One region of the Dehalobacterium formicoaceticum genome, then DNA from elsewhere that is predicted to be linked to it. Evidence: a T-box and tRNA genes for the amino acid it is inferred to sense, from the RefSeq annotation. Region 1 holds a T-box; the other regions hold tRNA genes.

Region 1 (10,295 bases):
TGTCACCAAGACTGCCAAGTTTTTCATGGAAAACAATTGTGTCCAACTTGGCTACATTATCCTCTAAATTCTTCTTAAGATCTTCTGTATAAAAGAATTCCGCATCGGCCAGCCGGGCACGCAGCACTTTCTCATTACCGGCAGTGACAATATCGATATGTTTCTCCAAACCATTTCGCACCGTAATGAATTTCGGTAATAATGATCCATCCTCTTTAAATACCGGGAAATAACGCTGATGTTCCCGCATCGGGGTTATTAATAATTCCTGAGGCAAAGCCAAATACTTTTCTTCAAAGCTGCCGCATAAAGCGGTAGGATATTCCAGAAGTTGGGTGACCTCTTCCAATAATTTCTCGTCCTTGTGCACCTTCCCTCTATTTTCCGCAGCCACGGCGGTAATCTGTTCCCAAATCAGCTCTTTTCTCTCTTCCTGATCGACAATACAATAGTTTTCTTTTAACTTTTGAATATATTCTTGAGGAGAAGCTAATTCCACCACGCCGGAACCTAGAAAACGATGACTGCGGCTGAAACGGTCCGCTTTAATATCCCCGATTGTGATTTTCAATACTTCATTGCCCAAAAGGGCGGCAATCCAGCGAATGGGGCGGGCAAATTTCAAATCTGAATCTCCCCAGCGCATGGGCTTGGGGAAATAAAGCTTATGAACAATACTGGTCAGCATATCTGGAAGCACTGCTTCTGCCGACTGTCCTGCGTTTCTTTTCGTGGCAAAAACATACTTACCGGTAGGGGTTTCTTGCACTACCAGATCCTCAACCTGAACACCCTGCCCCCGGGCAAAGCCCAAAACTGCCTTAGTAGGATTGCCGTCACCGTCATAGGCGGCTTTGATCGAAGGCCCTTTTACTTCTTCTGCCAAATCTGACTGTTGCTCCGCCAGTTCTTTCACCAATAATGCTAGTCTACGAGGTGTGCCATAAACATTCAGCGTGGAATAATCTAATCGAAGCTCCTTTAAGCCCGCCTCCAACAGTTCCTTCATCTGTCTGAGGGCCGGTGCCATAAAGCGAGCGGGAATTTCTTCTGTTCCCAGTTCAAATAACAAATCCTTGGCCATTATTAGGCCTCCTTTCCATCATTCATTGCGTTGCCTTGAAGGTCAGTCAGGCTTGCCTTAACCTTTTCTAAGGAAGCAAGGCCCATTTTCTCTCTTTTTTCCGGATCCTTAATCAAAGGAAACCCTAATTTTTCTCTCTGATCTACATAGGCAACGCTTACCACCTTGGCTAAATTGCGCACCCTGGTGATATAGCTTTGTCGTTCCGTGACACTGATGGCCCCGCGGGCATCCAGTAGGTTAAAGGTATGGGAGCATTTCAGCACATAATCATATGCCGGCTGCACCAAACCATGATCGATGGTTCTTTTAAATTCCTCCTCATACATATCAAAAAGCTGAAAGAGCATATTGGTATTGGCTACGGTGAAATTATAATGAGAATAATCCACCTCAGTTTGATGATGCACATCTCCATAAGTAATCCCATCAACCCATTCAATATCGTAAACGCTGTTTACTTTTTGAATAAACATGGCCAAGCGTTCGATCCCGTATGTAATCTCTCCGCTCACCGGTCGGCATTCCAAACCCCCGAACTGCTGGAAATAGGTGAACTGGGTGATTTCCATCCCGTCCAGCCAGACCTCCCAACCTAGTCCCCACGCCCCTAAGTTAGCAGATTCCCAATTATCCTCCACCAGGCGGATATCATGTTCTTCCGGTTTAATGCCGATGGCGCGAAGGCTGTCCATATAGAGCTCCACAATGTTATCCGGGGAAGGTTTGAGGATCACCTGATACTGATAATAATGCTGCAAACGATTGGGATTTTCCCCGTAACGCCCATCCGTAGGACGTCGGGAAGGCTCCACATATGCGACATTCCAAGGTTCCGGTCCTAAAGCCCTGAGGGCTGTAGCCGGGTTCATGGTGCCGGCACCTTTTTCCATATCATAGGGCTGCTGAATAATGCAGTTTTGTTCACCCCAGAATTTGTTCAATGCTAAAATAAGTTCCTGGAAATTCATCATATTCCCTCCAATATTAGAATATTAGAAACCTTGGCTTGCATCAATCCTAGGATTGGTGCAAACCTTAGCTGCACATATTATAAAAGCCCCCCGTCTCTGCAGCAAAGAGCTGCAGGGACGAGAGGCTGATTTCCCGCGGTTCCACCCTGATTGACATCAAAGTCCATCTTCATTCTTTGATAACGGAGGAAGCTCCGATTCAGACTATATGTACTTTCACCTGAATAGCTCAGGAGTGCCTTCCCCAGCATTATTGCCGTTTTCCACCCGCCCGGCTCTCTGCTTATAATCCGCTGGCTACTTATCTCCGTCATTGCTTCTTTATTATTCTACAACTTTAGCAAAATTAAACTATCTTGTCAATATTCTTTTCTGCTTCCTATTTTAATGGGTTTGAATCAGATAAACGCCGCCAATGAGCATGATTGCCCCCAAAGCCCGATAAGGATTCATCGGGTAAATACTGTTCCCAAAAGCGCCAAAGTGATCAAAGATCAAGGAAATCAGAATTTGTCCGGTAATCATTAAACAAAACATACAGGCAAAACCGATTTTAGGAACGCACAAAATCGACACAAAGACAAAAAAAGCACCAAGAATTCCCCCGATCCACATCCACCAATGAGTATTCTGTAGACTTTCCGGAGATGGCAGTAGCTGATAACCGTTGATCACGGAAACAGTAAAAACAATACCTAAGGTCAAGGTCCCAACAAAGAAACTGATCAGGGAGGCCAAGACCGGCCCCCCTACCGCTGTTTTTAATTGTCCGTTCACACCTGCCTGAATGATTGCCGTTGCGCCGGCCAGAAATGACACAAGATAATAGATGATGGTTTTCACACAAATCACTCTCCACCAAGTAGTATACTAAAAGTTCTGGATCCTTGCCAGCCTTTTCGTAAATTGAAACCCGAAGGGACGGCAGTCTGCCGTCCCCTCGGGTTAAATTAAATGAACAAACTCATATTTGACTCTTCCGCGTCTCCAAGCATTGTTGCAACGCCGGCATAACCGATGCCATCTATTAGCTCATCCTTTGTTATTCCCATAATATCCATCGACATGCTGCAGGCTATGAGCTTTACTCCATTCTGGATGGCCTGGTTCATGAGGATTTCTAAAGAATCCACATTTTTATCCCTCATTACTTTTTTCATCATCTCAGTGCCCATGCCGCCCATATTCATTTTTGAAAGCTTAAGCTTTGAAGCTCCTCTTGGCATCATGGCTCCGAACATGCTGTCCAGGAAAGGCTTCTTAATGTTTTGCTTGTTGGGTCTCCTCAGAGCATTTAGCCCCCAAAAGGTAAAGAACATACTGACCGGTCTTCCCATGGCAGCGGCTCCGTTGGCAATAATAAATGCAGCCAGTACTTTATCCAGATCACCACTGAAAACGATGATATTTTTACCTTGAGGTAGTTCGGTGACAATTTGAGTTTCTTTAGGCAGATCAGCCGGTTGTGCTGAAGTGTTTTCCCGGCCCTTTTGTATATAAACAATATTTTCCTTACCAGCCCTTTCCGATTTCAAAAGGCAGTTTCCTGTCCTCTTGCACCAGGCGTCAATATCCCGGGCAAAGCCCATATCAGTTGCCGAAACCTGAATAATTTCACCGTCCGACATTCCTTTTATAGTTTCATAGACCTTCATGATAGGACCCGGGCACTGCAGACCACTGCAGTCCAGCGTCTGTTTTGCCACAACCTTACTCATATCTATAACTCCCTGAGGTTTATTTTCCGTTGGTGTCATATCCGAAAGCTGGTCGTGATAAAGTGATTTATAGAAAGATGAGCCTCCCGGGAAGATCTTTACCTTTTTAAATCCTGAATTCATCATCATTCTGGCTGCATTATATGCCCTGACACCTATAGCGCAGTATACAATGATTAGTTTTTCTTTATCCAATTCCCCTAAACGATTCCTTAATTGTCCTAAAGGAATATGATATGAATCCGGAATAAAGAAGGCCATCCTTTCTATATCTTCGCTGACATCAAGGATTGTATAATTTTTGTCTTCTGATTTTTTAAGCTCCTCCAACCCATTCCAGCCTACGATAGATACAAGCCCATTTAAGATATTTTCGGCCACAAAGCCCAGCATATTTACGGGATCCTTGGCGGAGGAATAAGGAGGGGCATAAGCAAGCTCCAGTTCAGCCAAATCATAAATAGTTCCACCCAGGCGGATTGCCGCAGCAATAGTATCGATCCTCTTATCCACACCATCCTGGCCAATAATTTGAGCGCCGAAAATTTTGCCTTCCGGGCTAAAAAGCATTTTCAAGGTAAGGGGAGTTGCCCCAGGGTAATAGCCCGCATGGGATTTTTGATTGATCAAAGCCACAAAGTAATCCTTGTTAAATTCCTTGCCCCATTTTTTCAAGGTTTTTTCATTTACACCGGTGGATGCCACGGTCAGGTCAAAGACCTTTGCGATAGATGTGCCCTGGGTTCCCTTGTACTTTTCCAAATCTCCGCCTAAAACACCAAATTCTCTGGCAATGTTGTTGGCACAGATACGGGCCTGCTTATTTGCCGGGCCGGCAAGGGGAACCATGGTCTTATTTTTGGAAATATAGTCCTCTACCTCTATGACATCTCCCACGGCATAAATGCTGGGTTCGGATGTCTTGAGATATTCATTAACAACGACTCCCCCTCTTTCATTAAGTGCTAATCCTGCCTCTTTGGCAAGCACACTGTTTGGTTTGATCCCAATGGATAAAATCACAAGTTCCGCTTCTATAGCCTTGCCACTCTGCAGCTGAATTATGGTCGTTCCGTCTACTCCCTCAAATGACTTCACCCCGTCGTTCAACACTAATTGCACTTGGTTCATCCTCATGTTTTCGTGGAGAAGTTGGGCCATTTCAAAATCAATTGGCGCCATTACTTGGTTTTGCATTTCGATAACTGTCACTTCACATCCAGCAGCATGTAAATTTTCCGCCATCTCCAGGCCGATGAAGCCGCCGCCGATTATGGCCGCTTTCTTTGGCTTTTTTGTACTGATGAAGCTTTTAATTTTATCTGTATCCGGGATGGTCCAAAGAGAATAGATTCCCGGCCCGTCAATTCCCGGGATAGATGGTTTGAGAGGTGAGGAACCGGTGGCAATCAAAAGGGTGTCATAGCTTTCCTCATATTCTTTTCCAGTCTTTTTGTCTAGCACAGAAACAACCTTGCGCTCCTTTTCAATGGACAAAGCCTCGTTATTGACTCTGACATCTATGTTGAATCTAGCTTTCATTGCTTCCGGCGTCTGCAGCAACAAAGACCCCCGTTCCTTGATCACATCGCCGATATGATAAGGCAGACCGCAGTTGGCATAGGAGATATATTCTCCCCTCTCCAAAATTATGATTTCGGCTGTTTCATCAAGCCTTCTGAGTCTGGCAGCTGTGGTTGCACCGCCGGCTACTCCGCCGATAATCAATACTTTCTTTTTCATAAAATTATTCTCCTCTCTAATTAAATGAAAGTTGATAAACAGTAAATCTCACATCTTATTAGAATCTATTAATAATGAGTCTCCTAATTTGCAATAATAAGCAGGAATATTCTAGTGCAGAAAAGAACTTAGATCATATCATCTTCTTATTGCTTTTATTTATATTAACTTTATCATTTTTTTCGCATCAGCTCAGTGACAAAGTCACACTATAGGTAGAAAGAAGGCGATAAGATTGACCTTTAAAGATACAAAAAAATTATCTGAATTACTGCCGTTTTGGAAGAGTCTGAATGAAGCAGAAAAAAATGAAGTTGCTGAACATACAGAACTGAAAATATATAAAAAAGGGGAAAAAATCCATAACGGTTCTGGGGACTGCATTGGAGTACTTACCGTAAAAAGCGGAAGGCTCCGGGTATATATGCTGTCTGATGAGGGGAAAGAGGTGACTCTGTTCAGGTTGGTGAACAAGGATATCTGTCTTCTTTCCGCATCCTGCGTTATCAAAAATATATCCTTTGATATACATGTTGACGCTGAATGCTCTACTGAAGTTTACATCATAAGTGTGGCAACCTATGATAGAATTGCCAAAGAAAATCCGCAAGTCATGAGTTTTATGACGGACATAATTTCCCTGCGCTTTTCTGAGGCCATGTGGGTAATGGAGCAAATCCTGTTCATGAAGCTGGACAAACGGCTCGCAATGTTTTTGCTTAACCAAGCAAATCTGGAAAACAGCGATACAATTACCTTGACACACGAACAGATAGCAGGACATATGGGCAGTGCTCGGGAAGTGATTTCACGAATGCTGAAATACTTTTCCAATGAAGGCATATTAAAGGTTTCCCGAAAGGGCATTAAAATTCTGGACAAAGAAAAACTGGGAAACCGGGGGGACGGTCCGTAAAGGGTTCAATCGGAGATTTTGGGCGAACGAGAAAAAAGAACGGTCGCTAACCGTTCCTCATAAACAAAGTTTTTGCATCAAGCAAAGTTTATTGCTTCCGATGCTAAGGAGTCTTTATCTCCTGTACCAGATCTTGATATTTCAAATCATTTTTTAAGAGTGCTTTTTTGTTCATCCAATCCAATATATTCTGCACATCCGTCTCACCGGGTACTTGAGGCTGGGGATAATGCTGCAACTGATAGGCATCTGCAATGGGCTCCGGAATATTAATATTTTCCACCAATAAGGTCCGAAAGTCCTCCGGATGGTCATTCAAATCATCTACCGCCTTCCTATAGGCGCGATAAAAAGCTTCCACTCCGTCCCTATTTTCCTCGATGGTTTTCTGAGTAAAAAACAACACGTTTTGAGAAAGATTCTTTTCTGTATCCTGGGCAATCACCTTAGCCCCTTGGTGCTCTGCAAAGGAAACCAAGGGATCAGGCACTACAATGGCATCAATCTGATTGCTGAACAGCATTTCCATTCGCACCGGAATTTTGGGAATTGCGGTTTTCTTCACCTCAGCGGGATCAATACCCCCGGCTGTCAACAATCCGTCGGTAACATATTCGATAATGGAGTTATAGGAAATTCCGATGTTCTTTCCTTTTAAATCTTCCAGAGAATTGATATTCGATTGAGGCGAAGCAAGGATGGCAAAGCGTCCTTCCTGGGGTGTAACTCCTAAAGTAATAGAAGTGATCTTTAAATCCAAACCGGAATCCTTCAGCAATGCAGCCACAATCATATCTGTCTGCATCCCGTCCATTTCTCCGGACTGCATCCCATTACTCTGTTCCACCGGGCTTTGGAAGTTTACCAGCTCTACTTGTAGTTGTTCCTCGGCAAAGTATCCCTTTTCTTTCGCTACCAGCATTGGCATCGTATCTTCCACCGGAAGCACAGCGATTTTAATTGGCTTTGGTCCCGTTCCTTCTTCCTTTGCCTTTTCCTGGCCGCAACCGGCCAAAAGTGTCAGGGCCAATATCATGGCCAGCAAAAATCCTATTTTTCTTTTTCTGCAATCTTTCCCTTTCATCCTATCATCCCTCCCATGATTTGCCCCATCCGGGTCGACCAAAAAATGAACTTAAATTCATTTTTTATATCATCTTAAAACCTCATGGTGAAAAAGTCAATAGCATGTCCCCAAATTTTCTCTTCCCCAAGAGGTCTTTGGATGTTATGATGAAGCAAGGAAACGGGCCATCAATTCAGATTTTCTTCTTGTTGATCATCCATTGTGTCCGACTTTTTCACTTCCAGAGAATAATTGCTTAATAAAGCTGCTGCGGATCCGATGGCACCGATGGCAGCCAATCCCGGCAGGGCAATTGTTCCTACTAAACCTAAGATTCCTGCTGTCATGGGTACTTCCGCCACCTGTTCACCCTCTTTCAGAACACGGATTTTAGTTTCCTTGGCCTTTTTCAGTATCCCCTTCAGCTGATGATAACTGCCTGCCGTTGTATGAAGTTTGTTCTCCAGATAAATAATAGCATCAATGACACTGCCCCCGGATTGTTCCAGAGCTTCTTTAGCCGAAGCATAACTGACGCCGGCTCTATCAATAATTAAATCTACTTTTCGTAATATATCATCCATTTTGTCCACTCCTTTTATCTGAATTTATGCCCCGGAATAGATTTTTTTATGCGTCCATAACTTCGACGGTCTCGTAAAGGAGAATTTTCTTAAGATGAATAATAATTGGATCAAAAATACCATCCTCTTTTTAGGGAGCCAAAGCATCAGTCTTTTTGGTTCTTCCCTGGTTCAGTATGCCATCCTCTGGCATATTACATTAACAACTCAATCAGGCATGATGATGACGATCTCCATCCTATGCGGCTTCTTGCCCACACTTTTTATTTCTCCTTTTGCCGGAGTATGGGCAGACCGTTACAATCGGAAATTTCTCATCATTCTCGCCGATTCCATGATCGCATCCTTTACCTTGATTTTGGCTATCCTTTATTTATTAGGGTACGAAGCCCTGTGGCTGCTGTTTGTGATTTCAGCGATACGTTCCTTTGGTTCAGGTATCCAGTCTCCGGCTGTAGGGGCATTTCTCCCTCAAATTGTTCCTGAGGACAGACTAATGAAGGTGAATGCCACCAATGGAAGCATTCAGTCTTTAATCATGCTGGCCTCTCCCATGTTAGGCGGGGCACTCCTTACTGTTGCCCCCATTGAAACCATTTTCTTTATTGATGTTATCACCGCTGCCATTGCCATCACAACCCTGTTTTTCTTTTTGCATGTACCGGCTCATGCCAAAGCAAGAGAAAAACAGGAGTTCAGCTATTTTACGGATATGAAGGAAGGAGTTGCTTACATCAAGAGTCATGATTATGTGCGCCATTTTTTTTGGTTTTGCGCGATTTTCTTTTTTTTAGCCGCTCCTGTAGCTTTTTTAACACCCCTTCAGGTAACACGCAGCTTTGGTGCAGATGTCTGGCGTCTCACAGCGATTGAGATTGCCTTTGCTTTGGGTATGATGCTGGGTGGGATCATTATCGCTTATTGGGGCGGTTTCAAGAACAAAATTCATACCATGACCCTCTCTTGTCTGTGTTTAGGCTTTTTTACCATCGCCCTGGGTATTGTTCCCTATTTCCCGATTTATTTGCTGATCATGGGTTTATCCGGGCTGGTAATGCCCTTCTTTAATACTCCCTCTACCGTTTTACTGCAGGAAAAGGTAGAAGAGGATTTCCTGGGACGGGTTTTCGGGGTGCTAACGATGATCGCCAGTTCCACCATGCCCTTAGGAATGCTCTTCTTCGGCCCGCTGTCTGATATGATCAAGATCGAATGGATTCTCATTGTGACAGGTTTTCTCATGTTTATTCAGGGCTTTTTCTTATTGGGAAATCACGTGCTTCTGGAAGCAGGCAAGGCAAAAGCCTAAAGGAAAAGGAGAGTTGCTTTGATGTTTGGAGGGGAAACAAAAATATTTATCGGTGCCAAAGACAGGGCATTAAGAAAAAGAATAAAAAGTATCCTCCAACGTCAGGGGTATCTGATCGTCGGAGAAGCGGAAGACGGTGCTACGGCTCTGCGTATCATCCGCAGGCTGATGCCGGATCTGGTTATATTAGACAAGGATTTACCGGGATTTTCAGGCCTGGAATTAACGCGCATTATTAAAGGAGATAAAATCGCCCCGGTAATCCTATTGACTTCCAGCTGGGAACAGCCTCTTTTTGAGAAAACGAAGGATTCCTGGGTCTTTGCCTTTTTAGTGAAACCCATCCAGGAAGGGCACCTTCTCTCCACAGCCTCCTTCGTCCTCCAAGCCTTTCAAAAAATGATCTGTTTGGAACGTCAGGTGGATGAATTAAAGGAATCCATCGAGACACGCAAGCTGGTGGAACGAGCCAAAGGTTTTTTGATGAAGAAACTGTCTCTGTCTGAGAGCGAGGCCTATCGACGCATGCAACAACAAAGTATGGATCAATGTCTTTCCATGAGGAAAATCGCCCAGGCAATCATTTCAAACTATGAATAAAAAGCCAAGCATCCGGCAGGATACTCAGCTTTTTGGTTTTAAACTATGCAGCAAATCTTTCATCACTTTTTTTGCATTGATTGCTCTTTCAAGATGGTAGATCAAATAATGTTCTATTGCCTTCTCCATTTCCCGGCGCTGTCCGGGAGAAATCTTCAGACGAAACAGTTGCCTGGGATCCATGGTCAGCAGCTTCTGTATAGCAAGAACCGTTCCCGCCGCCAAAAGCCCATCATGTTTTTCGGAACCGGCACAGCTTTGACAAACCAGGCCGCCTTGCTCCGGACTAAGATAGAAGGAA
Region 2 (10,295 bases), 420 kb from region 1:
TATTTCTATAGTTAGAAGAAATCGATGCGCCAGTTTTAATATTTGATTCACTTTTAGAAGCAATAGTCGTTAACAACTTATATTTAACATTAGATGTAGTTCCTCTGGGCATAATTAGAATACTAGTACCAGAATTCATATTTGTTTGAGTACCGCTCAATTCCATCTTTAATCTATTATTACCATTATAGTTATAGTATTTATCTACTCTTAGTGTTGTTGGATAACCATCTGTTGATTTATAAACCAAGTTAGGATTTGTGGTAGTAGCAGTAGGAAAATAATGCCAATACTTAGTAGATCCATCTACTACTTTGCCATACATTTTCCAACCTTGATAAGTGTTTGACCACAATAAACCTAAATCTGTTTCTAAGGTACCTACTGTGAACCCAAGGTAATTATAGAAATTAATACTTTCAGGATCTTCTTCACCATTATCAGGAACTGAACCATTGTAATTTGGTGCACCAGATCTTAATGCAGCTGTAATATAATCTGCTGAACTGCTATATGTTCTAGCCCTGGCACCATAACCATCCGGTAAATTAACATTAGTAGCTAAAGGTATAATTGCAGGTTGTTCTGCATGTACATCAATAGATCGATCAGTTGATGTAACCTCCATCATCACTTGTCCTGCAGAATTGTTATAAAAAGCAAGAGTTTGTTCATCTTCAACACATACAAACTCATATTCTTCTGATGCATTGTTTAAGCTATTAAACTTTTCTTTACTGTCAGCAGGTTGGTTTTTGAGAGCTTCTTGCAAAAATACCCGAAAATCATATGACTCAATATCCTGGGTAGTTTTTAATTCATCAGATAGATACACAGGTACTTGTCCTTGATTTGTTTTAAGGATCAAGTCTGGTGCTTGATTAACTTCTTTAGGTAGATTAATATCAGCATGAATTGCCGGATTAAACTGTTCTAAAGATTCTAATTCGATAAATTCACCTTTAGACTGCACATCTGCCATAGCAACAGGAGTAATCAAATTGCTAAACATGAAAACACTTGCAAGTATTTTTACAATATTGAATCTAAAATTTTTCATAAATTGTTCCTCCAATTTAGTAAGTCTTGTACAATGTAAACTGATTGGCTACATCATAATTAAAGCCTTTATAAGCAGCTAAAAAATTTGTTCCCTCAATTTTTTGAGTTTAATTTTTCTTCGGTCATTCTCAATCTACTATTAATAAGCTTTAGCACTTTTGCTGGCACTGACTGTTTCACCTACACCATCTTTATAAGCCGTGGCTATAAACTTGAAACGGTATGTATAGCCTTTAGCGACATAACGGGTAGAAGTCCAGTTCAAATATCTGGTATCCGAGCGGATGTTATCCCATCGTGCGATTTCAGTATACGTGCCGTTTGAGTTCAATCGTTCAAGTACCGCTACTGCCGTAATCTTATTTACTCCCTGATAACCGTCAACAGCTGCAGCGAGCTCTGCTTTGCCGTTTGTAATCGATAAGTTTACGGTCACATCAGAGATATTTTGCCAAAATGGCTGCATCTCTGCCTCAGCTTCCGTTATTTCCGAAGAAGCATTCGCTATATTTGATGTCAAAATTATGATGAATGCGAATAGTATCGGCATCAGTCCTTTTTTGCTTACAATCATAAAACCACCATCCTTTTTTATTATTGGGCTTTTTATCCCTTTACTTATATAACAAATTAGAATGGTGATTTGTGACATGATTTCTTAAAAAAAATAAATTATTTTTGTATACTCTCCGCCATGGAAATTAATTCTGCACTTTCTATCTCGGAAGAGATCATGAAGATTATGCCTTGGGATTCCCATAATATCAAATTATTTTTATCATCCTTTGTTGTTTCAAATAAATATGCCTCCTTACCATTGATCTTTATTACTGAATATTTTTTATCTTCGTGGTCAACAAGTATATGTGAAGATTGCGCCGGGGATTGCTTTAATATTATTGTCATACCACTATCATTTTCGTAAGTAATCTTGATAATATCACCTATAGCATTGAAAGAAGTCTCCATAAAACCAGCCGGCAAGTAAGCAGGTCTATAAATTTTTTCATCTATCACGCCATTATTGTTGTCGTTATCTCCATGTTGAATTGAAAAATGATCTTCCTGCCACCTTATAGCAGCGTTAAAAATATAGTTTCGCGTTGCTTCAGCGCTAAGTAATATTGTGCCGGAAACAACAATTACTATTGCGGCACTAGCGGCAACTCGCATGGCGGTTTTTTTCCATGAGGAAACCTTTTTATTGAACCTGTGCCTGGATATTAGCTTCCTTATTCTTTTATCTAAATTAGGTGATGGCTTATATTGTGCATTCATTTCCTCACAAGACGGCAACTCATCCATTTCCTGCTCGAAGGCCTTTTCCACGGCAATTTTTAGCATAGCGTCAAATAATTTATCATCTAAATTATTTTTCTCCATATTCAATTCCCTCCAGCATAAGTTTCGTTTTCACTTGAGCTTTCGCCCGACTTAATCTTTGTCTAACAGCATCATTAGATATTCTTAGTAAATCTGATATTTCTTTGTTTGAATGTCCCATCACTACCGATAAAAACAATGCCTCCGATAATGACTTGGGTAATGCTTGAATATGGCTAATAATATTGTCGCAAGCCTCTCTAGCGGTTAAGTCATCTAAGACAGGAATGCTGCCATCAGATATCTCCTCACCTTCGATATGTTCACTCTTATGTTTATTTTGCTTATTCAATATATTAATGGAACGGCTCCTTACTATAATAACAATATAGACCCTCGTTTTGTGACTTGAAACGTCGTAAATTTTATGCAAATTTTTTATTATGGTTATGATTGATTCTGATACCGCATCTTCAGCAAGAGCATGGTCAGGTATGATGCTTTTGGCAACGCCCAGCATCGTGCCGTAGTATTTTTCATATATGCTTATCAACTTATCTTTTTTCTCATGATCATCCAACATATCAATATAAAATGATAACATGTTCTCTCCTCTTAACCTTTCAATCCAGCCTATTTTTGTAGGAAGATAAAAATACAACCGAAAGTTGAAATATTTAAAGTTCCAGTCATTCATTTGCTTAAAAATATATGCTGTAAATTATAGCATATTATGTCACGAAATGATATTGTATCAAACCCATTGCGAAAGGGAAACTTGGAACTTATATGTTCCGAAAGTATAAAAAAACGAAACAAAACAGATGCATGATAACATCTGTTTTGTTTCGTTTTTTGGAGCGGGTGATGGGAATCGAACCCACATAACTGGCTTGGGAAGCCAGCGCTCTACCACTGAGCTACACCCGCAAGATATGATTATATAATGAGAAAACCCTTTAAAGACAAGAAAGAGCAGTTAAATAACTGCTGAATAAAAATGGCGGAACTGACGGGAGTTGAACCCGCGATCTCCGGCGTGACAGGCCGGCATGTTAGACCACTACACCACAGTTCCGCGTAAATGGTGGGCGATGACAGGATCGAACTGCCGACATCCTGCTTGTAAGGCAGGCGCTCTCCCAGCTGAGCTAATCACCCAAAATTGGTGACCCGTAGGGGATTCGAACCCCTGAAACTGCCAGCGTGAAAGGCTGGTGAGTTAAGCCGCTTCTCCAACGGGCCAAGATAAAAATGGTGAGCCATCCGCGACTCGAACGCGGGACACCCTGATTAAAAGTCAGGTGCTCTACCGACTGAGCTAATGGCTCATATGTCTCACAGGAACTTATTATACTGCAACAAGCTTTCTCTGTCAACAAAATAATTTAAAATGTTTATTTTTTTCTGTTGAAGTACAATGAATTTCTGTTTTGCTCACGCTTGTATATTTTGCACTAAAATTCCCCTTTTGTCAAGGTAATTTGCTTCTTTTATTTAAAAATTATGCTCATCAAAAAAGGGGTGTTATGATACACCCCTTCAATCCTGCAATTTTGCTTAATCCATTAATACAGTTCTTCCCGGACAATGGTTTGGTCCCTTTTAGGCCCAACTGCAACAAGAACAACCTTGATTCCGGAAAGCTCTTCAATTCTCTTAATATATTTTTGTGCTTTATCCGGCAATGCTTCAAAGGTTCTGGCTTCACTGGTATCTTCCTGCCAGCCTTCCATGGTCTCATAAAGGGGCCGACAATCCTCCAGGGTTTGCAGACTGGACGGGAACTGAGACAGAACCTGCCCTTGATACTCATATCCATAACAGATTTTAATCTCGTCTAATTTATCCAATACATCCAACTTCGTCAAGGCAAGGCCTGTTAAGCCGCTCATACGCACACTGTAACGTGCGATCACCGCATCAAACCAGCCGCAGCGCCGGGGACGCCCCGTGGTGGTACCAAATTCAAAACCTTCTTTACGGATCATCTCTCCGATAGCATCGTTTAACTCTGTAGGAAATGGCCCTTCCCCGACCCGGGTGGTATAAGCTTTAACGACACCCAGCACCTTATTGATTTTTGTGGGGCCGACGCCGGCGCCAATACAGGCTCCTCCTGCCGTGGGATGAGAAGAGGTGACAAAAGGATAGGTACCCTGATCCAAATCCAACAAAGTTCCTTGGGCTCCTTCAAAGAGCACATTTTCTCCCTGCTCCAAGGCATGGTTAACCAGAAGAGAAGTATCCGTCAAATAAGGTTTGATCCGTTCAATTAAAGGTTTGAATTGTGCAATGATCTCCTCTGCCTGAAACCCTTCCACCTCATATACTTTCGTAAAAAGAAGATTTTTTTCTTTTAAATTAGCTTCCACCTTGGCGGCAAAAATATCCTGATCAAGAAGATCAACCATACGTATTCCCACTCGGGAAGCTTTATCGACATAGGCCGGACCAATACCCTTTTTTGTGGTACCGATCTTTTGATCACCTTTTCCTTCTTCCTGTAGTTGGTCCAAAAGTAGATGATAAGGCATAATAACATGGGCGCGATCGGAGATATGTAGATGATCGGTTTCTATGCCCCGTTCTTTTAAGCTGTCTATTTCCTTAAGCAATGTCTCAATATCCACTACTACACCGTTGCCGATAATGCAGGAGGTATTAGGATATAAAATACCTGAGGGTATCAGATGAAGTTTATATTCTTCCTCTCCCACCACTACCGTATGACCGGCATTGCTGCCTCCCTGGTAACGTACAACCACATCTGCTTTTTCTGCCAGAAAATCTGTAATTTTCCCTTTGCCTTCGTCTCCCCATTGGGCCCCAATTAATACTACTGCCGACATGAGCAGCACCTCCACTAACTATATTTAACACGCATGATACTTCAGATCTCCCGCTCATTATATCCTGGACGAAATATCTCGTGCTACTACAATACCTGTTACCGATGCCTGCATTAAGCCTCTCGTAATGCCGGCTCCGTCACCAATGGTGTAAAGATTGGCTACATTCGTTTCAAAGTTTTCGGAAACACGCACCTTGGATGAGTAAAATTTAACTTCAGCTCCATAAAGCAAGGTATTCCTGGCATATAAGCCCGGCGCAATATGATCAAAAGCTTTCAAGGTCTCAATAATCGAGGTTAAATAACGGGCCGGCAGTACATAACTTAAATCCCCGGGCACCGCGGTTTTCAAGGTAGGAATCGTCGTTGATTTTTTTAAACGGTCATAATCCGTGCGCCGTCCTTTTAAGACATCCCCCAGACGTTGGACCATTACACCGCCTCCTGTGAGCATATTAGCCAGGCGAGCAATATATTCCCCGTAGGCAATGGGCTCATTAAATGGTTCCGTGAACCTGGTTGATACCAAAAGAGCAAAATTGGTGTTTTTTGTCTTCAGATTTTCATCGGCATAGCTATGCCCATTTACTACAGCGAGCTTGCGCTCATAATGCTCTTCGGAAACCACGCCGCCGGGATTAACACAAAATGAGCGCACCCTGTTATCAAAAGTATCAGAGTAATAAACCAGTTTTGCTTCGTAGAGATCGCGGGTAAGATGATCCATGACAGAATTCGGCACTTCTACCCGCACGCCAATATCCACTTCATTATTATCCGTTTTGATGTTTAGAGTCTGGGTTTGCCGGGCAAGCCATTCCGCTCCCCCCCGGCCTGGCGCTGCAACTACGAAATCGGCTAACATTTCAAAAGGCTCTTGCCCCTTGGGTTTAACCAAAACTCCTTGTACCCGATCTTCAAGGGTCAAAATTTCTTCAACCCTGGTCGCCTCCATAAAACTGGTATTAGTTTCGTTAATCAGATAACGATACATGCCCCGGAGTACATTAAAGGCCCGTTCTGTGCCCAAATGTCTTACCGGACAAGGAATCAGCTGGATACTGTACTTGGAAGCCTCATAGGCAATGTCATCTACTTTTTTTTCATCCAGCCCATATACCATTTCCTGAGCACCGAATTCTAAATATATTTTATCTGCATAATTAATTCCTGCCTGGGCTTCTTCCCGAGACATATAATCCATGATCCGCCCACCCACATCAGGGGAAAGAGAAAGCTTCCCGTCACTAAAAGCTCCGGCTCCGGACCATCCGCTGGTGATGGCGCAAGGATCACAATTTATGCACTTCCCTTGATCCCTGGCGGGACAGGCCCGTTTGTCAATAGTATGCCCTTTATCAATAATAAGAACATGAACCTGGGGTTTTTTTCTGGTCAATTCAATTGCAGTAAAAATCCCCGCCGGACCTGCTCCAATGATGACCACATCGTACTTATTTTCCATTTGCATTGCCCCCGTTCTGTCTTGCTTCACATTTGCACTTTAGACACAAAAACCACCTGAACAGGTAGTTTTAATATTTCCTATTCAGGTCCATGCTTTATCATTATGATTCTTTCATAAAATACACTATTCCTCACAATTATACTAGCAGAGGGTTTAAAAAATGTCAAACAAAATCCGAATATTCCACCGCTTATTTGTGTTAATATTCGGTTATTTTTTCTTCAGTAAACTGCCAATGATGGTTTTAGCACTGGACATGACCATGTCCCCAAACCCTTTATTTTTTCGCAAAACCTGGGTCAATGCCTCAATCATGCGGTCCATTTGAGGATAAGTGATCGTTAAGGGAGGTTCCAGTCGAATCACATTGGGATTATTCAAGGTATAGGCAGTAATAATATGATGTTTATTCATCAATTCTCCGGCGATTAATGAGCCTAAATATTCCTGGGATGCCTTCTCCAATGCCCCTCCCGACAGGGTGTTTAAGATTTTGTGTTCCTCCTGGGCAAATTCCAAACCCAGCATCAACCCTCTGCCTCGCACCTCTTTGATAAAGGGGTACTGACTTTTCAACTCGTCCAATTTTCCTTTAAGATAAGCACCCTTTTCCTCGGCAGCAGCGGCGATATTTTCCCGCATCATAATTTCCAAAGCTGTGATACCGGCAGCAGCAGCCCGGCAGTTACCCCCAAAAGTGGAGGTGTGCAAGGTCGCTTTTTCCAAGGCGCCATAGGCTTTTTTCCACACCTCTTCTGTGGCAATGTACGCCCCTAAGGGCATGACCCCGCCACCGAAGGACTTGGCCAGACACATCACATCCGGCACTACCTCTTCATGCTCACAGGCAAACATGCGGCCTGTCCGGCCAAAACCCGTCTGAATTTCATCTAGGATCAGCAAAGTATCATACTTGTCACAAAGTTCCCTGACCTGCCGTAAATAACCTACGGGAGGGACAATAATCCCCCCCTCCCCCTGAATTGGCTCCACAATAAAGGCGGCCTTGTCACCGACTGATAATTCCCCGGCCAAAGCGTCTGCATCCCCATAGGGAATAAAGCTTATCCCCGGCAATAATGGATGAAAGGGCTTGCGGTATTTGTCCCGTCCCGTGACTGACAGCGCCCCAAAAGACTTCCCATGAAAAGACCCTTGGCAGGAAACAATCTTAGTCCTTCCTGTAGCAGCCCGGGCAAGCTTCAAGGCTCCTTCCACCGCCTCCGCACCGCTGTTGCCGAAGAAACTGTATTTGAGATCTCCAGGTGTGACAATCGCCAGATCCCTGGCCAAGGCACCGGCTAACGGATTTAAGGCGGCTTGCAAAATATTAGGAGACTCTTCCACCAGCGTCAGGGCACTACTGATTTCGGGATGATTATGTCCTAAATTAAGTGCGCCATATCCCCCTAAAAAGTCCAGATATTCTTGGCCCATCTCATCCCATACGGAACAATCCCGGGCCCGCACAAATAATTTATCAAAATTAATCAAACCCATCATGGTTACTAATTCCGGGTTGATAAAGTTACGATGGTTTTCTCTGTTTTCCTCCCGGGATATTGATAGAGCTTCTTTCAGACTCAAAAACTTAGATAATTGATCGGAAACTTCCAAAAACTTCTACCTCCTTTGCAGCAAAAAATCTGAATTAAAATCCGAATTAATAGGGCATTAAATATACCTCAATGGTTAATTTATTTCCTTCTACTCTTGTTTTTAAAGAAACAGGAGTCTCCAGGTTATTTTTAAACTTAAAATCTAAAGCCCCGTAACTGACAGTAGCATCCTTACCTTTCGGAACATAGGACACCGGCAAACTATGGGAATGCCTCTCTACAATAGAGAGTCCGGCATTTTGCACTGCATTATACAATGTGCTGGAAACCTGGCAGATACCTCCCCCATAACCATCCACCAGCTCTTTATTGACAAAGACGCCCGCTTTTTCATAGCCTCTCTGGGGTGTTCGCGGTCCCACCGTTTCATTAAAGGAAAAGCGTTTTCCGGGACTTAGTTCAATATTATGAATCGCTTGAGCTGCCAGTTTCAAATTTTGGGTGCGCTCTTTGTCCGATGCATTAAAATTAGTGCTGAAACTGCCGATCTTCTGTGGCATTTTCGCCCGCTCTTTGGCAATCATATCCCGCACTTGAATGACTTGTTCCAGTGAAATGGTTCCCGGGGAGCGTTGAATATTTTCCGGGACATAGATACTGCGCTTGGTGGTCACAGGGTCATAAATTACCCCCACACCTAAGGTTTCCAAACTTCTTAAAGGCATATATACCCGGCCTTTTTCCATAAATGGCTTCCCCGTCACTTGATAGGTTGCGATCTTGTCTTTAATGATATAAATCTGATTGATACCAGGCGGAATTACCGTCACCTGCTCATAAGAATAACAAACCACCGCTGATAAATTTGGCTCCCATTGTAATGGAAGACCGATAAGCTCCGACATCTGACGTACCGGCAAATAAGTCGTATCTCCCGTAATAGCGGTCACAGTGATCTGCCGGTTAAGACCCCCTTGATAAATTTCCATGGTAAGTTCCTCTTGGGCCCAAGCCCCCGTTTGGATAACCACCATTAAAACAACAACCATTAAAAAACATCTTGTTCTATCGTTTTTTTTCAAAATCAACCTTCCTCCTTTTTCCACCATCCCATTATATGCCAAGGACAGGTAAAAAAATAGACGAATTTGCAATTTTACTTTTTAAAAAGAATCAATACCCCCACAAATAACCACAATAAGGCAAGAACCCGGGCCCCCAAAATATGGGACCGCCTGACGGGGACAGTTTGCCTTTTGTATATTCCCTGAAAAATCCTTTCTACACCCTGTTCCGGGTGAAAAAAGAACCAAGTACCAATTAGGATTAAAAGAATCCCCAGCCAACTCAATACAATCAGTCCTTCATGCTAATTTTACCAAAACGACAAGACTCTAAACTACAGTGCAACTTTAATCTCCAAAACTAATGCCTAAGGCTTTCGCCGTGCGCACTAATTCTCCCTGGGGCGGCACTTGTTTTTGTTGTTTGATTCCTTCCATAAGTGGAATGGTGATCACGTCCTGACCGTGGAGGGAGGTCATCACATCCTGCTCCCCCCGGGCCAGGGCATGAACAGCTGCGGAACCGTACCGTGTAGCCAGAAGGCGATCAAAAGGGGTAGGGCTCCCGCCTCTTTGTAAATGTCCCAAAACAGTAACTCTTGTTTCCTGACCGGTACAAGTTGTGATTTTCTCTTGGACATATTGCCCAATGCCGCCTAATTTCACAGGATTAAAAATATTTCCCTCATTAACGCCAGCCGTCACCTGTCCGCCCCCCATTGGAGCGGCACCTTCCGCAACCACAACAATACTAAAATTTCGTCCCCGGGCCACACGCTCCTGAATTTTGGCAGATATTTTTTCAAAGGTAAAGGGAATTTCCGGAATTAAGATTACATCTGCCCCGCCGGCAATTCCGGAATGGATCGCGATCCAGCCGGCATCCCGGCCCATTACCTCCAAAATCATAATGCGATGATGGCTTTCTGCAGTGGTATGAAGCTTATCTATCGCTTCCGTGGCAG
Region 3 (10,295 bases), 1.0 Mb from region 1:
CCTTTTCCATGTCTTAGCTTATTATTGACATGGGAAAGAAAAAATACCCATGATCATGGGTATTTTTTAACTAATTTCTGTTATTATGCAGAAGCTTCCTTTTGCTTCACGTCCTCTTTGGTTAATAAAAGTGGTTTTTCTTTTTTCTCTGCCACTTCTTTGGTAATCAAGCATCTAACCACGTCTTTTCTGGAAGGGATATCATACATAACTTCCAGCATCATATCCTCGATAATGGAGCGCAATCCCCGGGCACCGGTATTTCTCTTGATGGCTTCCTGGGCAATAAAACTAAGTGCTTCTTCCTTAAACTCTAATTCAACTCCATCCATCTCGAAAAGCTTTTGATATTGCTTGACCAGAGCATTCTTCGGCTCGGTCAAAATGCGTATTAAAGCAGTTTCATCCAAAGCATCCAAGGTCACGATAATAGGCATCCTCCCTACGAACTCGGGAATTAGGCCATATCTTAAAAGATCCTCAGGTAAAATTTGTGCCAGAATCTCACCAATCTTTTTATCCTGTTTGCCTTCGATTTCCGCACCAAAACCTAAGGTTTTCGAACCGGATCTGTTCTGGATAATCTTATCAATGCCATCAAAAGCACCTCCACAAATAAACAAAATATTTGTGGTATCCAATTGAATAAATTCCTGATGAGGATGCTTTCGCCCGCCTTGAGGGGGGACACTGGCAACAGTGCCTTCCAGTATTTTCAGCAGAGCCTGTTGTACCCCTTCCCCGGATACGTCTCGCGTTATGGAAGGATTTTCTGACTTGCGGGCAATCTTGTCAATTTCATCAATATAGACAATACCCTTCTCAGCTTTTTCCACATCGTAGTCAGCAGCCTGGATCAATTTTAACAGGATATTTTCCACATCTTCTCCTACATATCCAGCTTCTGTAAGAGAGGTGGCATCAGCAATGGCAAAAGGTACATTAAGCACCCGTGCCAAGGTTTGAGCCAATAGAGTTTTTCCGCTTCCCGTTGGTCCCAACATCACGATATTACTCTTCTGCAATTCCACATCATCAATCTTATTGCCCAAATTGATGCGCTTATAATGATTATATACAGCAACAGATAAAGATTTCTTTGCCTTCTCCTGACCAATAACATATTGATCCAAAATATTCATAATTTCATGGGGTTTGGGGATTTCCCCCATGTCAATGTTGAGATCTTCACCCAGTTCTTCTTCAATGATTTCATTACATAACTCGATACATTCATCACAGATGTATACGCCGGGTCCTGCGACTAATTTCTTAACCTGGTCCTGAAGCTTCCCACAAAAAGAACATTTCAGTTGTCCACGTTCATCCGTATATTTATACATAATCCACCTCGCTATGCCTATTTCTTACCTACAGGCTCTCTTTTTGAAATCACTTCATCAATCAGCCCATACTCTTTGGCCTCGATGGGATTCATAAAGAAATCCCGGTCTGTATCCTTAGTTATCTTTTCCAAAGGCTGTCCGGTTCTCTCTGCTAATATCTTATTTAATTCGTCGCGAATGCGCAAGATCCTCTTGGCATGAATTTCAATATCAACTGCCTGCCCTTGGGTACCTCCTAAGGGCTGATGGATCATAATTTCGCTGTTAGGAAGGGCAAATCTCTTCCCCTTGGCACCGGCGGCTAAGAGAAAAGCTCCCATACTGGCTGCCATCCCGATGCAAATAGTGGAAACATCCGGTCGCACCAAATGCATGGTATCATAGATAGCCATCCCGGCAGTAATAGATCCACCCGGGCTATTAATATAGAGATGAATGTCTTTATCCGGATCTTCCGCTTCTAAAAATAACATTTGGGCAATGATTAAGTTTGCAACATAATCATCGACCTGACTCCCTAAAAATATGATGCGGTCTTTTAGTAATCGGGAATAAATATCATAAGCTCGCTCTCCCCGATTGGTCTGTTCAACAACCATTGGCACCAATGTACTCATTTTTTCCACCTCTCCTTGCTTTTAAACAATATGATTTTTATAGATTTTTATACCCACAATAAAAGTAATTTATGCAATCTCATTCTGCTCAACCAAATAATTAGCTGTCTTCGTCATGGTCATACCTAGCTTCAGCATATCCATTTGTCCGGTAGCAACCAAGGTTGATTTTATCGCATCAATGGGCTGATTATACTGTTTGGAAAACTTATCCAATTCCTGATTCAATTCTTCTTCAAGAACCTCAATGTTATCCTGTTTCGCAATTTGTTCTAAAACCAGATCGGTCTTTACCGCCCTTTCCGCCTGGGGACGATATTGTTCGCCCAATTGCTCAATGCTGGTATTGGTAAACTGGCAATATTGTTCTAGCTGCAAACCTTGTCTGCCAAGATTTTCATTTAATTCATTCAGCATGCTTTGAATCTTTTGATCAATCATCACCGGGGGAATTTCTACGCTGGCTGCTTCAACAACTTTGTTTAAAATTTCATTCTTAGCCTCATCTTCTGCTCTCTTTGCTGCACTTTCTTCCATTTTTGTTTGAATGTCTTTTTTAAGTTCATCTAAGGTTTCAAATTCGCTGACATCTTTGGCGAATTCATCATCAATCGGTGCTACTTCTTTTCGTTTAATACCTTTAATCTCTACTTTAAATAATGCTTCTTTACCAGCCAACTCTTCACTATGATACTCTTCCGGGAAGGTTACGTTCACATCACGGCTTTCATTAATTTTAGCACCAATCAACTGTTCCTCAAAGCCGGGAATAAAAGAACCTGACCCAATCCCCAAGTTATGGTTTTCTGAGGTGCCCCCTTCAAATTGAACGCCATCCACAAAACCCTGGTAAGAAATAGTGGCCATATCGTCATTTTGGATTGTATCTTCTTCCCCAAGTTCCGATAGTTTAGCATATCTTTGCTGCAATCTTTCCAGCTCTTTATTAACATCATCCTCAGTAACGGGATAGCTGGCTTTTTCTACTTTAATGCCTTTATATTCCCCTAACTCCACTTCCGGCTTAACATCAACCTTAACCTTAAAGGTAAAAGGCTTATTATCGTCTAATTCTACAATCTCAACATTAGGCCTGTCAATAGGTTCAATCCCGGTTTCCTGCACGGCGGCAGCATAATTGGGGAAAATCATAATTTCTGCAGCTTCTTCCAGCAAAGCACCTTTTCCAACATATCTTTCTAAAACAGATAGGGGTGCTTTACCTTTTCTAAATCCAGGAATATTAACCTTTTTTACTAATTTTTTATGAGCTTGCTGAATTGCTTTCGCCACTTCTTCTTGATCGACCTCAATTTCCAAGCTCATTGTATTTTTTTCTATTTTCTCAGATTGATTAACCTTCATATATGATCCTCCTTATTATCTACCTATCTTCATTTAATATTTCCCATCGGTTATTAATTTTAAACAAAGATCTTCTTTTTCTTATTTTACTTCTTCAATTTGCAAGTTACAACTATTTTCCTCCTAAAATACAATAAGAATAATAATTTTTATTGTAATAAAAGAGATGAATACGGATAGTAAAAAGCCCCCATTTTGGGGGTCTTCAAAATATTTGGAGCGGGCGAAGGGATTCGAACCCTCGACTTCAACCTTGGCAAGGTTGCACTCTACCACTGAGTTACGCCCGCATAACAATACTTATAAATTCTGAAAGCACAAGTTTGAATGGTGCGGGAGAAGGGACTTGAACCCCCACGGTTGCCCGCCAGATCCTAAGTCTGGTGCGTCTGCCAATTCCGCCACTCCCGCATAAAATCAACTGTCGCAAGGTGTATAATAACATAAGTCATTATCTTCGTCAAGAAAATAAATGGTTTTTTTGAGAATTTATCAAGGGTAAATGTCAAAAAAATAATAATATAAAAAGCCTGGCCATCAAACTATGTTTGACGACTAGGCTTTTTATGAAATCTGCAAGGATGAGATATGATCGTTAAGCATAATATAAGATACCGGTTAATACAAAACTAAATACGGAGATGAATATCGAAATGAACAATCCGGCAAAAATAGGTTTTAATCCTGTATCTTTCAATTTACTAAAATCAGAACCTAAGCCTAAGCCTACCATGGCAATGGTTAAAAGAAAATTATCAAAGGAGATTAGGGATGCAACCGTTTCCTGAGGAATCAAAGAAAAAGAATTGATGAGCACAACACCGCAAAAACCGAAGACAAACCAAGGGAAGGTTCCTTTATGAAAGAAGCTGCCGTCACTTTTTCTTTTCATGTCCTGAAACCCCAATATAAAAATCGTTGGAATCACTAAGAGTACCCGAGATAGTTTTACCACCGTCGCATATTCCCCAACTTGATCCCCGGCAGCAAAACCTGCCGCTACCACCTGAGCCACCTCATGAATGGAAGAACCCGCCCAGACAGCGTAGAAAATATCCGGTAGTTGTAATACGTTATAAATCACAGGATATAAAAACATGGCCAAGGTACCAAATATAGTCACAGTAGCGACGGAAAAGGTAATATCCTGATCTTTTGCTTCAATAACCGGCGCCACTGCAGCAATGGCAGAAGCTCCACAGATGGAGGATCCTGCACCAATAAGCAGAGTCAAGCCCCGATCGATATCCATTCTTTTGCCCAGCCAACCGGCAAATAATAAAGTTCCTCCCGTAACCAAAGCCACTAACAGGAGTCCCCTCCCGCCAATTTGACCGATATCACCAATGCTTAATTTAAAGCCTAATAAAATCACGGCAAAACGCAAAACTCTCTTAAAGGCATATTGAATTCCTGGTTCAAAAGAAGCTGGGACATGTAAAAAGTTCTTTATAATCATTCCAATCACAATGGCAATTATCAATGAATTAACATGGAGTTGGCTGAAGATACTCATTTTAGGTACCAGTATAGATAGGAAAGCCAATAAAGAAGAGAATAATAATCCCGGGATGATTTTTTGATTGATCATAGGGAACTCATCACCTTTCTTTTTTTTCCATTCTACCAGCACCAGGGTGATAAGTAAACTATTGTTTTTATTTGTTATTGATAATAATCCTCTTATTAATATTTAATAATCCCAAGCCTCTCAAGTGGAGGATTCTCCTTGACCACAAACAATAAAAAAACCCTTGAGATAAAAACCCCAAAAGTTTTGCTTAAAATGCCTTTATAAAAATAAACGATTTTTCTGAAGTGTTCAAATGAATGATAGTGAGGATTCTTACTGTGAGTTAATAATTTCAGACAAGATTCTAAAAATGACAATGACCCCAGCCGGAATTGAAAGAAATGCCAGAATTGATCTTTCCTTGTCTTGAATGATTGACATCGTGCCCCTGAAAAAACCCACCAATCCTATAGCTGCGATGCCGATACTGGGAATGAGTATAATATTCCTGGTCTCTAAATAAAACAAAATAAAAAATATGACACTCAGAAAAGCGGACCAGAAGCCCATACCGCTTGTCGGCCATATGGTGATTTTCATATTCTCTCCTTTTATTTATATTTTTATCGCGTAGTCAGTCATCAAAATAATTCTATCTGGCAAATATAACATATTGCACTGCCGAATTTACTCCAAACGATTGAAAATTTTCTTGTATCTTTAGTGCCAAATCATGCATCTCAGTGAAATTTTCAGCTTTGCTGCATTCATTGGCTTTGTCCAGGGCCTTTTCCGCCCGTTTTTTTAGGGAGTCATTGAGAAGATCTATCTCAGCATCATCAAAAGCATCAATTATTTCTAACCCGGCCTTAGAAACCATATCGTTTATTTCCTCATGGGTATAGGTCAGGTGGTGATAGTTTCCTTGATAGGTATCTATTAAGCAATCCAAACGGTGAATCAGGGCATGAGTTAATGAAGCCCCTGTCTGTCCGTCGGCGGGCATTTCACTAATTAAAATACATCCGTCATCTTTCTTGAGCCTGCGCATTTCATTGAAAAGAGCGGTCATATCTTCGATGTGATGCAAGGAATTTGATAAACAGACCAAATCAAAACTCTGATCCTCAAAGTCAGTATGACAGCCATCCATGACCTGAAATCTTATCCGGTCATTTTCTCCAAATTTCGCCTTTGCCTTGGCAAATCCTTTTTCTGAAATATCGATACCAATCATCTCATCATACCCTTTTAAACCTTGGCTTAATCTATGGATAAATGCTCCGTCCCGCGTTGCAATATCAAGGATTTTAACGCAGCTCATCTCAGATAGTTTTTCATGTAATTTTCTCATCAGATTACCTCCGCCGACCACACATTAAATTGATGATTCATCAAGTGTCTGTCATAGTATTATTATAAATAAAAAATCCTGAAATACAGGATTTTCGTGTACTTGGTGGACCATCACGGGCTCGAACCGTGGACACCCTGATTAAGAGTCAGGTGCTCTACCAACTGAGCTAATGGTCCAATATGGCTGGGGCGGCAGGATTTGAACCTACGAAATGCCGGATCCAAAGACCGGTGCCTTACCGCTTGGCTACGCCCCAATAATTTTGGGGTGGATGAAGGGACTTGAACCCTCGAGTGCCGGAGCCACAATCCGGTGCGTTAACCACTTCGCCACATCCACCATATATTACTTTTAGCACAGACAATATTATCAAAAGTAGGCCGAGATGTCAAGTTAAGCGCTTTTCAGCGCTTTTTCGTTTATTGGCGCGCCTGGAGAGACTCGAACTCCCGGCACACGGATTAGAAGTCCGTTGCTCTATCCACCTGAGCTACAGGCGCACGTAAAAGTCAGCCTAAAATAAATTGGAGCGGGTGATGGGAATCGAACCCACGTGACCAGCTTGGAAGGCTGGAGCTCTACCATTGAGCTACACCCGCATCATAATCAGTTAGTCCTTCGAACTGACAAAGATTAGTATAACCTATACAGCACCATTGGTCAAAAACGATTTTCCAGGCACGGGAGGTTATTTTAAGTCATCTTGTTTAATATAATCAATAATACTCTGTATATCTCTTCCTTCCGCGATATTTCGAACTTTTTTCTTTGATCACCCTATTTGATTATTTCCCATTTTAAGAAAATTATCCATCCTGGGATAATATTTTTTCCAGCACAGGAAGAATCCCTCGGAGAGCTTTACCCCGATGACTGATGCGGTTCTTTTCCATTCCCGTAAGCTGGGCCATTGTTTTACCCATTTCCGGCAAGTAAAACAGGGGATCATAGCCAAAACCATTGCAGCCGCGAGGCTCCTTCAAAATCTGTCCCTCACAGAACCCTTCAAAATATTCAACCCGACCCCCTGGTGTTGCCACCGCAATGGTACAACAAAACCTTGCGCTTCTTAAGGGATCCGGTACCCCTTCCATCATGCTCAACAGTTTCTGATTATTTTTCAGGTCATTTCCCGGCTCGCCGGCAAAGCGGGCAGAGTAAACACCAGGCATGCCATTCAAATAATCCACCTCCAGCCCGGAATCATCTGCCAAAACAATGAATCCTGTTTTTTCTGCAGTTGCAACTGCCTTTAGGCGGGCATTCTCCCGAAAGGTAGTACCTGTCTCTTCTACCGCCGGCAACTCAGGAAAATCTTTTAAAGAAAGTACCGACCAGGGATATCCGCTGATTAAATTGCGAAACTCCAGTAATTTCCCTTGATTTCCCGTAGCTAAGATTATTTTTTTCATTCCTGATCCCCTTATTAACAGCGTTCTTAGTATTATTAGCAGTTAGCTATCGGACAAACATAAATCTGAAAGTAATATTTTCCTTTGTGTCCGGACTAATTGGCCAATCCCTTTTTCGGCTAATTTCAGCATCTGTGCCATCTCTTCCCGGGAAAAAGGCTCGGACTCCGCTGTGCCTTGAATCTCAACAAATTTACCTGATCCGGTCATGACAACGTTCATATCTACCTCTGCCTGGGAATCTTCCTGATAGCAAAGATCCAGGAGCAATTCACCATTCACCTTGCCAACACTGGTAGCGGCCAGCCAATCAAGAATGGGCAGTTCCTTCCACTTATGATCTTTCTTTAATTTGGTTAAAGCATCAACCAAAGCAATAAAACTCCCTGTAATGGAGGTGGTTCTGGTTCCCCCATCGGCTTGAATGACGTCACAGTCGATATAAATCGTTCTTTCCCCCATCTTGGATAAATCCACCACCGAGCGTAATGAGCGACCGATCAATCTTTGAATTTCGTGGGTACGCCCGGTGATTCTCCCTTTCGCCGATTCCCGAATCGTTCTGACTTGGGTTGCTCTGGGCAGCATAGCATACTCTGCCGTGATCCAACCCTGGGAACTCCCTTTCAGAAAGGGAGGCACTTTCTCTTCTACTGTTGCCGTACAAATTACCTTGGTATCCCCCATCTCGATAAAGACAGAACCTTCTGCATTCTTTATATATCCTCGGCTAATCTTCACCGGTCGTAATTCTTCCGCCTTTCTTCCATCAAACCGCATTCATTTGTCTCCTTCCATCTCGATAAAGCTTTTACGGATTTTAGTATATCATCTAAAAATTTTCCGGTAAAGTCTCTGTCCTGGGTCAAGAAAAAGAAAAAGCGCCGAGCGCCTTTTCTTTATCGTTCTCCTATCATCTCTTCATTACGGGCCATGGTTGTTGATATGTCCATATGGCCGGCAATAGTCTCAACATTTTGCCCATCCACCAGGATTTGCACTTCCCGAATGGAAGGAAATTGGGTTAGGGTATTGACTACGGAATAGACGGTCATTTCTTCATTCAAAGAACCTCCCGGATGATTCACAATCAATTCTCCGCTCAGGTCTACAATGCAGACACCATCCGGCCGAACATTAATATCCAGCAATTCTGTTCCCACAGGAATCGTAGGCAATAAGCCTGATTCCACACTTGGACCTGCAATCAATTCCTGCATCACCGCTCGGGCAACTCCTTCTGTCTTAGGAATATCTCTCATTTCCAATGCAAGATTTTCTCCCGCTGCATCACTAAAGAATAAGGCAATTTCCTTCGTTTCACCAATTAATGCTTGATTCGTTAACTCAAGATCTTCCGTTCCTGCATGGTTGTCTGATAAAGGCACTTCCTCCTCCACCGTTTTCCATGCCTGGAGGCGGTCCACCAAGGCACATCCGCTGACTGCTGTTCCCAAAAGAAGCAACAAGACCAGGAATCCAATAAGCAAAATACCTCCATTACCCTGCCAACGTTTCATTTTCCTTTCCCCTCCTCATACTATTTCCTTAATTTATTAAATGGGATTACTAATATGTATAAAGAAGGGGAGAATTTTAGTACAAGTTTTTTAGATGAATTTACAGAGCATATACTGCATCACCAGGTAATAATTTGATATGATGTTCACCCAACACCTGTATGGCCTCATCGATTTGCTCCACCCGGAAAATATTTAAAGCTTCATGACCTGATTGACCGTAAAAAGCATAAAGATATTCTAAATTAATATTATGCTGATCCAGAATTTCCAACACTTTGGCCAGTCCTCCAGGCTTATCCGGCATCTCCACAGCAATCACCTCTGTTTCGCTGACGGTAAAATCATTTTTCTTTAATACTTGATAAGCAAGATCAGGTTGATCTACAATTAGCCTCAGAACGCCAAAATCCGTGGTATCGGCAATGGATAGGGCGCGGATATTAATCTTGGTATCCGCCAATAATCGCGTCACAGCAGCCAAACGTCCGCGCTTATTTTCCAGAAAAATTGAAATCTGCTTAACCCTCATGGTATAACCTCCTTACAGAATGATTTTCTCTTACTTTTCATATTACTTTCTATCCTGAATATGTCAATCTTTTAGCTGACGTTTATCTGTCACCCTTTTTGCTTTCCCTTCACTTCTGGCTAGTTTTTTTGGTTCAACTAAAGTTACCATGACCGAAATACCTAGTACACTGTCTAATTTTTGCTTAATGATCCTTTCCAATTCCTCCAAGCGGCGTACTTGGTCGGAAAACATGTCCTCGGAAACCTCAATTTGTACCTCCAAGACATCCAAGTTGTTCACCCGATCCACAACTAAATGGTAATGAGGGCTGGCATTTCCATTTTCCATAAGCACACTTTCCACCTGAGAAGGAAAAACATTTACACCTCGAATAATTAACATATCATCACAACGGCCCATAATTCGATCCATTCTCACATGAGTACGGCCACAGGGACATTCCTCCAAATGGAGACAAGACAGATCCCGGGTTCGGTAACGCAGTACAGGAAATCCTTCTTTGGTGATGCTGGTAAAAACCAATTCTCCCGGCTCACCATAGGGGAGGGTTTCTTCTGTTTCCGGATTAATAATCTCGGGGATAAAATGATCTTCAAAAATATGCAAACCTATTTTTTCTGAACATTCCAT

The links. The T-box of region 1 lies ahead of glyQ (glycine--tRNA ligase subunit alpha). A T-box ahead of a tRNA ligase gene usually reads a tRNA of that ligase, here a tRNA-Gly.
Region 2: it encodes a tRNA-Gly, which carries the amino acid that the T-box ahead of glyQ (glycine--tRNA ligase subunit alpha) is inferred to sense. The anticodon was not compared.
Region 3: it encodes a tRNA-Gly, which carries the amino acid that the T-box ahead of glyQ (glycine--tRNA ligase subunit alpha) is inferred to sense. The anticodon was not compared.

What each region holds. Positions count from the first base shown of each region.
Region 1 covers NZ_CP022121.1:1,252,268-1,262,562, reverse strand. The annotation lists gene glyS (glycine--tRNA ligase subunit beta) at 1-1,084, opposite strand, end outside; gene glyQ (glycine--tRNA ligase subunit alpha) at 1,087-2,055, opposite strand; T-box leader at 2,169-2,381, opposite strand; gene CEQ75_RS06205 (DMT family transporter) at 2,443-2,901, opposite strand; gene CEQ75_RS06200 (FAD-dependent oxidoreductase) at 3,009-5,519, opposite strand; gene CEQ75_RS06195 (Crp/Fnr family transcriptional regulator) at 5,755-6,435, shown strand; gene CEQ75_RS06190 (ABC transporter substrate-binding protein) at 6,539-7,519, opposite strand; gene CEQ75_RS06185 (DUF4342 domain-containing protein) at 7,690-8,085, opposite strand; gene CEQ75_RS06180 (MFS transporter) at 8,180-9,394, shown strand; gene CEQ75_RS06175 (ANTAR domain-containing response regulator) at 9,416-9,994, shown strand; gene recO (DNA repair protein RecO) at 10,019-10,295, opposite strand, start outside.
Region 2 covers NZ_CP022121.1:833,119-843,413, reverse strand. The annotation lists gene CEQ75_RS04180 (YrpD family protein) at 1-1,060, opposite strand, end outside; gene CEQ75_RS04175 (hypothetical protein) at 1,202-1,636, opposite strand; gene CEQ75_RS04170 (DUF4367 domain-containing protein) at 1,735-2,445, opposite strand; gene CEQ75_RS04165 (RNA polymerase sigma factor) at 2,432-2,989, opposite strand; tRNA gene CEQ75_RS04160 (tRNA-Gly) at 3,242-3,315, opposite strand; tRNA gene CEQ75_RS04155 (tRNA-Asp) at 3,387-3,463, opposite strand; tRNA gene CEQ75_RS04150 (tRNA-Val) at 3,471-3,546, opposite strand; tRNA gene CEQ75_RS04145 (tRNA-Glu) at 3,552-3,630, opposite strand; tRNA gene CEQ75_RS04140 (tRNA-Lys) at 3,641-3,716, opposite strand; gene CEQ75_RS04135 (adenylosuccinate synthase) at 3,954-5,237, opposite strand; gene CEQ75_RS04130 (NAD(P)/FAD-dependent oxidoreductase) at 5,295-6,704, opposite strand; gene CEQ75_RS04125 (aspartate aminotransferase family protein) at 6,918-8,324, opposite strand; gene CEQ75_RS04120 (VanW family protein) at 8,371-9,348, opposite strand; gene CEQ75_RS04110 (6-phosphofructokinase) at 9,679-10,295, opposite strand, start outside.
Region 3 covers NZ_CP022121.1:214,540-224,834, forward strand. The annotation lists gene clpX (ATP-dependent Clp protease ATP-binding subunit ClpX) at 84-1,343, opposite strand; gene clpP (ATP-dependent Clp endopeptidase proteolytic subunit ClpP) at 1,361-1,963, opposite strand; gene tig (trigger factor) at 2,033-3,328, opposite strand; tRNA gene CEQ75_RS01100 (tRNA-Gly) at 3,544-3,618, opposite strand; tRNA gene CEQ75_RS01105 (tRNA-Leu) at 3,657-3,739, opposite strand; gene CEQ75_RS01110 (YeiH family protein) at 3,924-4,919, opposite strand; gene CEQ75_RS01115 (hypothetical protein) at 5,175-5,441, opposite strand; gene CEQ75_RS01120 (class I SAM-dependent methyltransferase) at 5,494-6,195, opposite strand; tRNA gene CEQ75_RS01125 (tRNA-Lys) at 6,299-6,374, opposite strand; tRNA gene CEQ75_RS01130 (tRNA-Gln) at 6,379-6,454, opposite strand; tRNA gene CEQ75_RS01135 (tRNA-His) at 6,462-6,537, opposite strand; tRNA gene CEQ75_RS01140 (tRNA-Arg) at 6,622-6,698, opposite strand; tRNA gene CEQ75_RS01145 (tRNA-Gly) at 6,724-6,797, opposite strand; gene CEQ75_RS01150 (XTP/dITP diphosphatase) at 7,005-7,610, opposite strand; gene rph (ribonuclease PH) at 7,653-8,390, opposite strand; gene CEQ75_RS01160 (GerMN domain-containing protein) at 8,510-9,130, opposite strand; gene CEQ75_RS01165 (ACT domain-containing protein) at 9,231-9,662, opposite strand; gene CEQ75_RS01170 (phenylacetate--CoA ligase family protein) at 9,726-10,295, opposite strand, start outside.